3 regions of the Streptomyces sp. NPDC051104 genome follow, and region 1 is predicted to be linked to each of the others. Evidence: predicted binding sites of a transcription regulator. Region 1 holds the regulator's gene; each other region holds the start of a gene.
What was found. Region 1 encodes HrcA, which represses chaperone genes, less so after heat shock. Its sites were predicted from a motif close to TTNGCACTCNGNNNNNCNGAGTGCNAA; they were not measured.
Positions count from the first base shown of each region.

Region 1 (4,324 bases):
TGGGGTCTGGGGGCGCAGCCCCCAGGGGCGGTGGCACCAGCGCCGGGTGCCCTCCACCCCTGGGTGGCCAAGGACTCAGCGCCCGTTGAACGCATCCTTCAACCGCGAGAACAACCCCTGCTGCCCCGGCTGGAACTGCCCTTGTGGCCGTTCCTCACCGCGCAGCTTCGCCAGTTCGCGCAGCAGTCGCTCCTGCTCCGGATCCATCTTGGTGGGCGTCTGGACCTCGACGTGGACGACCAGGTCGCCCCGGCCACCGCCGCGCAGATGCGTGACACCGCGGTTGTGCAGCGGGATCGACTGCCCGGACTGCGTACCGGGACGGATGTCGACCTCCTCGAGGCCGTCCAGCGTCTCCAGCGGCACCTTCGTGCCGAGGGCCGCCGCTGTCATCGGGATGGTGACCGTGCAGTGCAGATCGTCGCCGCGGCGCTGAAAGGTCGAATGCGGCAGCTCGTGGATCTCGACGTAGAGGTCACCGGCCGGACCGCCGCCGGGGCCGACCTCGCCCTCGCCCGCCAGCTGGATCCGTGTGCCGTTGTCGACACCGGCCGGGATCTTCACGGTGAGCGTCCGGCGCGAGCGCACCCGCCCGTCACCGGCGCACTCCGGGCACGGGTTCGGGACGATCGTGCCGAAGCCCTGGCACTGCGGGCACGGTCGGGAGGTCATGACCTGGCCCAGGAAGGACCGCGTGACCTGCGAGACCTCACCGCGGCCACGGCACATGTCACAGGTCTGCGCCGACGTACCGGGCGCGGCGCCCTCGCCGTTGCAGGTGTTGCAGACGACGGCCGTGTCGACCTGGATGTCCTTCGTCGTGCCGAAGGCCGCCTCGTCCAGCTCGACCTCGAGCCGGATCATCGCGTCCTGGCCCCGGCGGGTGCGCGAGCGCGGACCGCGCTGCGACGCCGTACCGAAGAACGCGTCCATGATGTCGGAGAAGTTTCCGAAGCCACCCGCGCCGAAGCCGCCCGCGCCGGCGCCGCCCGACTGGGACAGCGGGTCGCCGCCGAGGTCGTAGACCTGCTTCTTCTGCGGGTCCGAGAGCACCTCGTACGCGGCGTTGATCTCCTTGAACCGCTCCTGCGTCTTCGGATCGGGGTTGACGTCCGGGTGCAGCTCGCGGGCGAGCCGGCGGAACGCCTTCTTGATCTCTTCCTGCGACGCGTCGCGGCGCACGCCGAGTACGGCGTAGTAGTCCGTGGCCACTTACGACTCCGCCAGGATCTGTCCGACGTACCGTGCCACCGCTCGTACCGCTCCCATCGTTCCCGGGTAATCCATGCGGGTCGGTCCGACCACGCCGAGTTTCGCTACTGCCTCGCCGCCCGAACCGTAGCCCACGGAGACGATGGACGTGGAGTTGAGTCCTTCGTGCGCGTTCTCATGGCCGATACGTACCCGCATGGCCGGATCCTTCGTCTCGCCCAGCAGCTTGAGGAGCACGACCTGCTCCTCCAGCGCCTCCAGGACGGGGCGGATGGTGAGAGGGAAGTCATGCACGAAGCGCGTCAGGTTCGCGGTGCCGCCGATCATCAGCCGCTCCTCGGTCTCCTCCACGAGCGTCTCCAGCAGCGTGGCGAGCACCGTCGAGACCACGCTGCGGTCCTCCGGCTCCTCGAACGCCTCGGGCAGATCCTGCACGAGCTGCGGGACGTCCGCGAAGCGGCGGCCGGCGACCCGGCTGTTGAGCCGCGCGCGCAGGTCCGCGAGCGACGTCTCGCCGAACGGCGCCGGGCAGTCGATCATGCGCTGCTCGACCCGGCCGGTGTCCGTGATCAGCACGAGCATCACACGCGCGGGTGCCATCGACAGCAGCTCCACATGGCGCACGGTCGAACGCGTCAGCGACGGGTACTGCACCACGGCGACCTGCCGCGTGAGCTGTGCGAGCAACCGCACCGTGCGCGCCACCACGTCGTCCAGGTCGACGGCGCCCTCCAGGAAGTTCTGGATCGCGCGCCGCTCGGGCGGGCTCATCGGCTTCACGGCCGCGAGCTTGTCCACGAAGAGGCGGTAGCCCTTGTCCGTGGGAATGCGTCCGGCGCTGGTGTGCGGCTGGGCGATGTAGCCCTCGTCCTCCAGCGCGGCCATGTCGTTGCGGACGGTGGCCGGGGAGACGCCGAGGTTGTGCCGCTCCGTGAGGGCCTTGGAACCCACAGGCTCTTCGGTGCCGACGTAGTCCTGGACGATGGCGCGCAACACCTCGAGCCTGCGTTCACTGAGCATCGCGCACACCTCCAGCGGTCATGTCCCCTTGGCGCTTCCCCTGGCACTCTGCACTTGCGAGTGCCAGCATTCCCCGGCCCAGTGTACGGCTGTCGGGTACACACCCGGCAAGGGCGGGCGCCGCTGCCGTACCAAGGTGTACCGACCTGTACCGGCCTGTCCTGCCCGGTGGGGCACCTGCGGATAGCGTCGCCGTATGACGGTGTTGTGGGAAGGGTCGGGGTGGGAGGCGCTCGGCGCGCGCGTGGGGCGGGCCAGGCTTCCGGTCTGGGACTGCACGGCCGGGCTGGTGGTGGGGGACGACGCGGCGCTGCTGGTCGACGCCGGGTCGAGCCTGGCCGAGGGCGCGCGCTTGCGCGGCGCGGCGGAGCGGCTGCTGGAGCCGCTCGGCGCGGACCGGCGTGTGACGCATCTCGCGCTCACCCATCCGCACTTCGACCATGTCCTCGGGGCGGCGGCGTTCGCGGGCGCGGAGGTGTTCGGAGCGGTGGGCATCGACAGGGTGCTCGCGTACGGACGGGGGGAACTGGTCGCGGACGCGGTGCGCAACGGTCTGGATCCGGCGGAGGCGGCCGAGGCGGCGGACGCACTCGTCCGCCCGCGCCACCAGGTCTCCGGCGAGTGGACGCTGGACCTGGGCGGGGTCCAGGTGCTGCTGGCGAACGTGGGCCCGGGCCACACGGCCCATGACCTCGTGGTGTTCGTCCCCGGGGACCCGGAAGTGGTGTTCTGCGGGGACCTGGTGGAGGAGTCCGGCGAACCGCAGGCGGGCCCGGACGCGATCCTCTCGCACTGGCCGGCGGCCCTGGACCGGCTGCTGGCGCTGGGCGGGGAGGACGCGGTGTACGTGCCGGGGCACGGGGCGGTGGTGGACGCGGGGTTCGTACGGGCGCAGAGGGACGAACTGGCGGCCGGTTTCGGCGCGTCGTAGGGACTCGCGGCGACTCGCGGCGTCTCGTGGCGAATCTCGGCGTGTCGTGGGATCTCGCGGTCGCCTTCTCCTATCGTCATCCGAATGCGCCAGTATTCTCCGGACCTGACCCCGCCGTGGAAGAAGCCGAATCCCGTGCCGGAGGTTCCGGCGGACCCTGGTCTGGTGGTCGAGGAGCCGCGCACGGGGTTCTGCGGCGCGGTGATCCGCTGTGAGGCGGGCACGGTGACGCTGGAGGACCGCTTCGGGAAGCACCGGGTGTTCCCCCTGGAGCCGGGGGGCTTCCTGCTGGAGGGCCGGACGGTGACCCTGGTCCGCCCCAAGCCCTCCGTGCAGCGACCCACGCGTACGGCGTCCGGCTCGGTGGCCGTGCCGGGGGCGCGCGCGAGGGTGGCACGCGCCGGCCGCATCTATGTGGAGGGCCGCCACGACGCGGAGCTGGTCGAGAAGGTCTGGGGCGACGACCTGCGCATCGAGGGCGTGGTGGTGGAGTACCTGGAGGGCGTCGACGACCTGCCGTCGATCGTCGAGTCCTTCGCCCCCGGCCCCGACGCGCGCCTCGGTGTCCTGGTGGACCACCTGGTCCCCGGCACCAAGGAGTGGCGCATCGCGCAGTCGGTGACGAGCGAGCACTCGCTGGTGGTCGGGCACCCGTACATCGACATCTGGGAGGCCGTGAAGCCGGCATCCCTGGGGATCGCGGGGTGGCCGAGGGTCCCACGCGGGCAGGACTGGAAGACGGGGGTGTGCCGGGCGCTGGGGTGGCCGGAGAACACCGGGGAGGCTTGGCGGGGGATCCTGTCGCGGGTGCGGTCCTACAAGGACCTGGAGCCGGAGCTGCTGGGGCGGGTGGAGGAGCTGATCGACTTCGTCACGGTCGGTTGTGGGCCCTGACACCCTGGTAGGTCTCGAATTCGCTGGTGTCCAGTTTGATGCCGAGCAGCTCGAGTGGCACCGAGTCGCCGAACTTTGTGACGCGCTGCACCTGGTAGTCCGCTTCCTCTCCGGTGCCCTTCGGCTCGGTGAGGAGGACACACTGCGCCATGATGGGGTCGATGATCAAGTACGCGGGAATCTTGCCCGCCGCATAGATCGAACGCTTGATGCTGTAGTCCCTCTCGACGCTGGTCTTGGAGACGACTTCAACGAGCATCGTGATCA
Region 1 is NZ_JBFBBS010000002.1:249,511-253,834, forward strand. Features, by position in the region: gene dnaJ (molecular chaperone DnaJ) at 76-1,212, opposite strand; gene hrcA (heat-inducible transcriptional repressor HrcA) at 1,213-2,232, opposite strand; gene AB0N14_RS05825 (MBL fold metallo-hydrolase) at 2,429-3,163, shown strand; gene AB0N14_RS05830 (DUF3097 domain-containing protein) at 3,248-4,057, shown strand; gene AB0N14_RS05835 (Uma2 family endonuclease) at 4,035-4,324, opposite strand, start outside.

Region 2 (4,324 bases), on a different contig from region 1:
TCGGCCCGCCGTGGCCGCCGGTGGCTGGAAGGATCCGACACCATGCGACTCGTAGGACAAGACGACAAAAAGTGCGCAAAATGCACTGATGTGCGTGTGCCGCGCTTGACGGGTCCTGGGCCGACGGTCGTGGCCCGCGCGGGCCTCGCTGTCCTGGCCGCCACCGCCCTCGCCACCGGATGCACCGGCAGTGAAGGGGTGCACGGCGCGCACGGCCCGCAGGAGCCCTTCAGGCCCCCGGCAGCGCGCGCTCTCGACGAGTACGCCACCAAGTTGCGCGCCGCGTACGCCCAGCGCGTGGCCGCCGCCAAGCGCTGGGGACTGAAGAAGGTGCCGTTGGTCGCGCCCCCCGCGCCGGAGAACAAGCCGGTGATCACCTTCCGCAAGGGGTTCGAGGTGCAGGACGGCGACGACCTGCCGCCGATCTTCACGACCATCCCCACCAAGGACAGGGTCGTCTTCCTCACCATCGACGACGGTGACGAGAAGGACCCGGCGTTCCTGCGGATGATGAGCGACCTGAAGATCCCGTACACGGCGTTCCTCAGCGACTACCTGATCAAGGACGACTACGGGTACTTCCGGAAGATGCGCGACCGTGGCGTCACGCTCGACAACCACACGCTGCACCACCCCTACCTGCCGGGGCTGTCGTACGAGGAGCAGCGGCAGGAGATCTGCGGCATGCAGGACGTGATGGAGGAGCAGTTCGGCAGGCGCCCGACCGTCTTCCGGCCGCCGTTCGGGAACTACAACAGGGACACCCTGCGCGCCGCGAAGTCCTGCGGCATCGGATACGCGCCGATCTGGGACGAGGAGGTCTACGTCGACCACTGGGAGTACCGCGAGTGGGACCGGAGCCTGCACCCCGGGGACATCGTGCTGACCCACTTCCGCGGCCGGTCGGACTGGAACGGCACGATGCCCGACGTGATCCGCAGGTTCCTGAAGAAGGTGACCGACGAGGGGTACGCGGTGGCCCGCCTGGAGGACTACCTGTGAGGGCACGGCGGCTGCGCGCACTGCTGGCGGGGCTCCTGGCCGCCGCGGTCCTGGCCGGGACGGCGGGCTGCGCCCAGTCGGTCGACCCCATCGAACGGCTGGGCAAGAAGGCGGCGCAGAGGGTGCGCAGGTCGTACGGTCCGCACGAGGGGGCCTACCGCCACTGGGGGCTCACCGCCCCGCTCGCGCCCGCGCCCCGGCCGGCCCGCCCCCTGTCCCGGCACGTCGGCCCGAAGCAGGGACTGCCGGAGGTCCTCGACCGCGTCCCCACCCGCGACAAGGTCGTCTTCCTCACCTACGACGAGGGCGCGGAGCGGGACCCCCGGTTCGTCGAGATGGTCCGGGACCTGCGGCTGCCCATCAGCGTCTTCCTCACGGACACGGCCGCCGGACAGGCGTATGCGCGGGTCGCGCGGCTACGGGCGGCAGGGGCGACCATCCAGAACCGCACCCTGGACCACGCCGGACTGCGCGGCCGGCCCTACGCGGAGCAGCGCGCCCAGATCTGCGCCGGGCGGGACCGTCTGCGCTCCCGCCCGGGCCGGCGCCCCGTTCTGCTGCGCCCGCCCTACGGCCGGTACGACCGCACGACCCTCCGGGCCGCGGCGGACTGCGGCATCAAGGCCCTGATCCTGTGGCGCCCGACACACGCCTACGGAAGGTCCACGGCCCTCCATCCGGGCGACATCCTCCGCCCCCACGAACCGGGCCGCCCCCTGACCTCCCTGACCACGGAAACGACCCGCGTCCTGCGCCGCCTGCAGGCGAGGGGGTTCACGGTGGCCCGTTTGGAGGACTACCTCTGACCGGGGGCGCCGGGCGGTGAGATCAGCCTGTCCGGGGATCCCCCCTGCTCGAAGAGCTTGGGGGAGCTCGAGGGCGAGGCCGTCAGGCCGACAGGGGGTCTGGGGGCGGAGCCCCCAGGGCGGTCACCCCACCCCCGGGTGAAACCAGCCCCCGGGCAACCCAACTCACCACGGCGCGCGCCGCAACGCATTGGCACTCCGCTTGACCGAGTGCTAATCGCGGTCATAGTCTCGGCTCTGGCACTCACCACCGGAGAGTGCCAACAAAGCGACGGGCAGGTCCGGCACCCGCGACGACGGATCGACCTGGTCGCCACCTCAGACAGTTAACCCCGTGAGATCTCCGAAGGGGGAGGTCGGATCGTGACGACCGCCAGCTCCAAGGTTGCCATCAAGCCGCTCGAGGACCGCATCGTGGTCCAGCCGCTGGACGCCGAGCAGACCACGGCCTCTGGCCTGGTCATTCCGGACACCGCCAAGGAGAAGCCCCAGGAGGGCGTCGTCCTGGCCGTGGGCCCGGGCCGCTTCGAGGACGGCAACCGCCTTCCGCTCGACGTCAAGGTCGGCGACGTCGTGCTCTACAGCAAGTACGGCGGCACCGAGGTGAAGTACAACAACGAGGAGTACCTCGTTCTCTCGGCCCGCGACGTGCTCGCGATCATCGAGAAGTAGTTCACCCCGAAGCACTCCTTGCTCTGAGCTGCGCCCCTGGCCCCCGCGACCGATAAGAGAAGCCGGGCGCCCGGGGCGCAGTTTCGTTCATCCAGATTTCCGAGAGGGCTCCCGCTGCCATGGCGAAGATCCTGAAGTTCGACGAGGACGCCCGTCGCGCCCTCGAGCGCGGCGTCAACAAGCTGGCCGACACGGTCAAGGTGACCATCGGCCCCAAGGGCCGCAACGTCGTCATCGACAAGAAGTTCGGTGCCCCGACCATCACCAACGACGGCGTCACCATCGCCCGCGAGGTGGAGATCGAGGACCCGTACGAGAACCTCGGTGCCCAGCTGGTCAAGGAGGTGGCGACCAAGACCAACGACATCGCGGGTGACGGCACCACCACCGCCACCGTGCTCGCCCAGGCGCTGGTGCGCGAGGGCCTGAGGAACGTCGCCGCGGGCGCCTCCCCGGCCGCCCTGAAGAAGGGCATCGACGCCGCCGTCAAGGCCGTCTCCGACGACCTGCTGGCCACCGCGCGCCCGATCGACGAGAAGTCCGACATCGCCGCCGTCGCCGCGCTGTCCGCTCAGGACCAGCAGGTCGGCGAGCTGATCGCCGAGGCGATGGACAAGGTCGGCAAGGACGGTGTCATCACCGTCGAGGAATCCAACACCTTCGGTCTGGAGCTGGACTTCACCGAGGGCATGGCCTTCGACAAGGGCTACCTGTCGCCGTACTTCGTGACGGACCAGGAGCGCATGGAGGCCGTCCTCGACGACCCGTACATCCTCATCAACCAGGGCAAGATCTCCGCCATCGCGGACCTGCTGCCGCTGCTGGAGAAGATCATCCAGGCCGGCTCCTCCAAGCCGCTGCTGATCATCGCCGAGGACGTCGAGGGCGAGGCCCTGTCCACCCTGGTCGTCAACAAGATCCGCGGCACCTTCAACGCGGTCGCCGTCAAGGCCCCCGGCTTCGGTGACCGCCGCAAGGCGATGCTGCAGGACATGGCGGTACTCACCGGCGCCACGGTCGTCTCCGAGGAGGTCGGCCTCAAGCTCGACCAGGTTGGCCTGGACGTGCTGGGCTCCGCCCGCCGCGTCACCGTCACCAAGGACGACACCACGATCGTCGACGGCGCCGGCAAGTCCGAGGACGTCGCGGGCCGCATCGCCCAGATCAAGGCCGAGATCGAGACCACGGACTCCGACTGGGACCGCGAGAAGCTCCAGGAGCGCCTCGCGAAGCTGGCCGGCGGCGTGTGCGTGATCAAGGTCGGTGCCGCCACCGAGGTGGAGCTGAAGGAGAAGAAGCACCGCCTGGAGGACGCCATCTCCGCGACCCGCGCCGCGGTCGAGGAGGGCATCGTCTCCGGCGGTGGCTCCGCCCTCGTCCACGCCTCCAAGGTGCTGGCCGACGGCCTCGGCAAGGAGGGCGACGAGGCCACCGGTGTCGCCATCGTGCGCCGCGCGGTCGTCGAGCCGCTGCGCTGGATCGCGGAGAACGCGGGCCTGGAGGGCTACGTCATCGCCTCCAAGGTCGCCGAGCTCGAGAAGGGCCAGGGCTACAACGCCGCCACCGGCGAGTACGGCGACCTGATCAAGGCCGGCGTCATCGACCCGGTCAAGGTCACCCGCTCCGCCCTGGAGAACGCCGCCTCCATCGCCTCCCTGCTTCTGACCACCGAGACCCTGGTCGTCGAGAAGAAGGAAGAGGAGGAGCCCGCCGCGGCCGGCCACGGCCACGGTCACTCCCACTGACGTACGTCCCACGTCGCAGAAGGCCCGGCGCCCCTACGGGGGGTGCCGGGCCTTCCCGCTGTTACCCCCGTTGTTCCACCGCCCTACCGTTCCAACTCG
Region 2 is NZ_JBFBBS010000001.1:735,305-739,628, reverse strand. Features, by position in the region: gene AB0N14_RS03540 (polysaccharide deacetylase family protein) at 43-1,002, shown strand; gene AB0N14_RS03535 (polysaccharide deacetylase family protein) at 999-1,808, shown strand; gene groES (co-chaperone GroES) at 2,172-2,480, shown strand; gene groL (chaperonin GroEL) at 2,600-4,225, shown strand; gene AB0N14_RS03520 (ester cyclase) at 4,309-4,324, opposite strand, start outside.
Region 2: a site for HrcA is predicted at 1,999-2,025, ahead of groES (co-chaperone GroES). Genes of this name have one in related genera too.

Region 3 (4,324 bases), on a different contig from region 1:
GGAAGGCGTCCACGCCCGCCGCCGCGAGCGGGGTGAGGATCGCCTCCAGCTCTTCGGGGGTCTCGGCGAGCCGGGCGGCGTAGTCCTGCTGCTTCCACTGCGAGTAGCGGAAGAGCACGGGGAAGTCGGGGGACACCCGCTCGCGGACCGCCGCGACGATCTCGGCCGCGAACTTGGTGCGAGCCACCGGGTCGCCGCCGTACGCGTCCGTGCGGCGGTTGGTGCCCGCCCACAGGAACTGGTCGACGAGGTAGCCGTGGGCGCCGTGGATCTCCACGCCGTCGAAGCCGATGCGCTCGGCGTCCGCGGCGGCCTGGGCGAACGCGTCGGTGACGTCGTCCAGGTCCTGCTGGGTCATCGCCCTGCCCGTCGGCTCGGCGCCCGCGGTGACCAGGCCGGACGGTCCGACGGCGGGGGCGTCCGAGAAGGGGGGCTCGCCCTGCTTGCGGACCATGCCGATGTGCCACAGCTGCGGGACGATCGTGCCCCCGGCGGCGTGCACGTCCTCGGCGACCTTGGCCCAGCCCGCGAGCTGCTCGTCGCCGTGGAAGCGCGGGACGCGGTCGCTCTGGCCGGCCGACTCGTGGCCGACGTAGGTGCCCTCGGTGACGATCAGCCCCACGCCGGCGGCGGCGCGGCGCGCGTAGTAGGAGCGCACGTCCTCGCCGGGGATGCCGCCCGGGGAGAACATGCGGGTCATCGGCGCCATCACGATCCGGTTCGGGACGGTGAGGCCACCCAGCGCGATCGGGCGGGACAGGATCTGGGCCGCGCGGGAGGCGGGCGTGGTGACGGTCACGTGAGGGGCTCCTCGGGAGGGATCGCTGTGTTAACCGACTGGTATGTGCGCGCGCATTGTTGCAGCTTCTGAAGCAACGGCCTATGGGCCGGCCCACATTCCCGGCCGGGCGGAACGCCCGCGTGATCCCGGACACGCCCGAGGGCGGCACCCCCTGCCACAGACAGGGAGTGCCGCCCTCGTACGGAAGGACTGGTACCGATCCTCGGAAGGATCAGAAGTCCATGTCACCGCCCGGCATGCCGCCACCGGCGGGCGCGGCGGCCTTCTCCGGCTTGTCGGCGATGACGGCCTCGGTGGTGAGGAACAGCGCGGCGATGGAGGCGGCGTTCTGCAGCGCGGAACGGGTCACCTTCGCCGGGTCGATGATGCCCTCGGCGATCATGTCCACGTACTCACCGGTCGCGGCGTTCAGGCCGTGGCCCGGGGTGAGGTTGCGGACCTTCTCCACCACGACGCCGCCCTCGAGGCCGGCGTTGACGGCGATCTGGGTCAGCGGGGCGGTCAGGGCCTTGCGGACGATCTCGGCGCCGACGGCCTCGTCACCTTCGAGGTCCAGCTTCTCGAAGGAGTTCTGCGCCGCCTGGACCAGGGCCACGCCACCACCGGCGACGATGCCCTCCTCGACGGCCGCCTTCGCGTTGCGGACGGCGTCCTCGATGCGGTGCTTGCGCTCCTTCAGCTCCACCTCGGTGGCGGCACCGGCCTTGATGACGGCCACGCCGCCGGCCAGCTTCGCCAGGCGCTCCTGCAGCTTCTCGCGGTCGTAGTCGGAGTCGCTGTTCTCGATCTCGGCGCGGATCTGGTTGACCCGGCCCTGCACCTGGTCGGCGGAGCCGGCACCGTCGACGATCGTGGTCTCGTCCTTGGTGATGACGACCTTGCGGGCGCGGCCCAGGAGGTCCAGGGTCGCGTTGTCCAGCTTGAGGCCGACCTCCTCGGAGATGACCTCGCCGCCCGTGAGGATGGCGATGTCGCCGAGCATGGCCTTGCGGCGGTCGCCGAAGCCCGGGGCCTTGACGGCGACGGACTTGAAGGTGCCGCGGATCTTGTTGACGACCAGGGTCGACAGGGCCTCGCCCTCGACGTCCTCGGCGATGATCAGCAGCGGCTTGCCGGACTGCATGACCTTCTCGAGGAGCGGGAGCAGGTCCTTGACGGAGCTGATCTTGGAGTTGGCGATCAGGATGTACGGGTCGTCGAGGACGGCCTCCATACGCTCCATGTCGGTGGCGAAGTACGCCGAGATGTAGCCCTTGTCGAAGCGCATGCCCTCGGTGAGCTCGAGCTCCAGACCGAAGGTCTGCGACTCCTCGACGGTGATGACGCCTTCCTTGCCGACCTTGTCCATCGCCTCGGCGATGAGCTCGCCGATCTGGGTGTCGGCGGCGGAGATGGAGGCCGTGGAGGCGATCTGCTCCTTGGTCTCGACGTCCTTGGCCTGCTCGAGCAGCGAGGCGGAGACGGCCTCGACGGCCTTCTCGATGCCGCGCTTGAGGGCCATCGGGTTGGCGCCGGCGGCCACGTTGCGCAGGCCCTCCTTGACCAGGGCCTGGGCGAGGACGGTCGCGGTGGTCGTACCGTCACCGGCGACGTCGTCCGTCTTCTTGGCGACTTCCTTGACCAGCTCGGCGCCGATCTTCTCGTACGGGTCCTCGAGCTCGATCTCCTTGGCGATGGAGACACCGTCGTTGGTGATCGTGGGGGCGCCCCACTTCTTCTCGAGGACGACGTTCCGGCCCTTGGGGCCGAGGGTCACCTTGACGGCGTCCGCGAGCTGGTTCATGCCGCGCTCGAGGCCGCGCCGCGCCTCCTCGTCGAACGCGATGATCTTGGCCATGTGAAGTGGTCCCTCCAGGACTGGGGGTGATTCCTTCGGACCGCGCCCGCGCCCGCGACGGACGGCCCGGCCGGAGGTTCCTTGCCCCACCCGGCCCGCGGCCTCACCGACCCGGTCCATCTGTTGTCACTCTCACCTTCAGAGTGCTAACGCCAATGATTAGCACTCGCCCCGTCCGAGTGCAAGGCGCGCCCGCGGAGCGGGCTCGTTGAGGGGTGGTGGTCGGGTGACGGGCGGGCGCAAACGGCTCCCGGGACCAGAGGGTGAACTCGGGAGCATGATCCGCAGGTGGACGCCGCTGCGCGCCCCCTGGAGAGCCGGTGGCCGGACACGACCGAGGGGCCCGTACCCCGGACGGGATACGAGCCCCTCGACACGTCGAACAGTTCAGCGTCGGCGCGTAACTTCAGCCGGCCAGGCGAACCATGTCCGCCTGCGGCCCCTTCTGACCCTGCGAGATCTCGAACTCGACCCGCTGGCCCTCCTCAAGGGTGCGGTAGCCGTCCATCTGGATCGCGCTGTAGTGGACGAAGACGTCCGCACCACCGTCGACCGCGATGAAGCCGTACCCCTTCTCCGCGTTGAACCACTTGACGGTGCCCTGAGCCATGCCTAACTCCCCTATTACTGGCCCTTGCACAGATCCACACTTCGCGGATCCGGGTCAGACCTCGCCCCCAACGGTTGGGGGCGTGCGCCGGAACGCGTCGACCGCGGCTGAATGTATCTGTCCAACTGCCGTCTGCAACAGGTCAATCGGACGAGAATTCGGGGCCCGACCGGTCGGGAATGTACGGAGAATTCACCCGAATTCAGGGCAAGTCGGGCCGGGCAAAGGGAATGAATGGCGCAAAAGCCCTGCACAGTTTGGCTGCTTCTTGTCGGGCGCGCGGCAGGTGATCGCGGACCCGGAAGGGGAGTCCGGGAGCGCGTTCCCCAACTGTACCCCGCTCAACCATGCAGAATTGCCCCCTCCGTTTCTCTCACGGAGAGGGCAATTCGATGAACTCGGTTACATGCGTTACCGAGGGTAAGGATCGCGCGTCCGAACGACCGTCAGCCGCCCGCGACCGCCGGGATGATGGAGACGCCCGCGCCCTCCGGGGTGGCGGTCTGAAGACCCTGCTCGAAGCGGACGTCGTCGTCGTTCACGTAGACGTTGACGAAGCGGCGCAGCTTGCCCTGGTCGTCCAGGACGCGGGCGGCGATGCCGGTGTGGTTCTTCTCCAGGTCGGCGATGACCTCGGCGAGGGTCGCGCCCTCGGCGGTGACCTCGGCCTGCCCGCCCGTGTAGGTGCGCAGGATGGTGGGGATGCGGACGGTGACGCTCATCGGGGGATGACCTCCGGTCGGGGTACGGCTGGTGGGTTGTGGCGGGCGGAGGTCAGACGAGACCGGCCTCACGGAAGGACTCGAGGGTAGGACGGATCGTCGCGGTCAGCCCCGTGTCGGCCACCGCGTCCAGCGTCTTCAGACCGTCCCCGGTGTTGAGGACGACCGTCGTCTTCGCCGGGTCGAGGACGCCGTTCTCGATGAGCTTGCGCGTGACGCCGACGGTCACGCCACCCGCCGTCTCGGCGAAGATGCCCTCGGTGCGCGCCAGCAGCTTGATGGCGTCGACGATCTGCTCGTCCGTCACGTCCTCCACGGCGCCACCCGTGCGGCGGGCGATGTCCAGGACGTAC
Region 3 is NZ_JBFBBS010000014.1:21,961-26,284, forward strand. Features, by position in the region: gene AB0N14_RS20695 (NADH:flavin oxidoreductase) at 1-799, opposite strand, end outside; gene groL (chaperonin GroEL) at 1,014-2,639, opposite strand; gene AB0N14_RS20705 (cold-shock protein) at 3,046-3,249, opposite strand; gene AB0N14_RS20710 (MoaD/ThiS family protein) at 3,696-3,971, opposite strand; gene thrC (threonine synthase) at 4,024-4,324, opposite strand, start outside.
Region 3: a site for HrcA is predicted at 2,799-2,825, ahead of groL (chaperonin GroEL). Genes of this name have one in related genera too.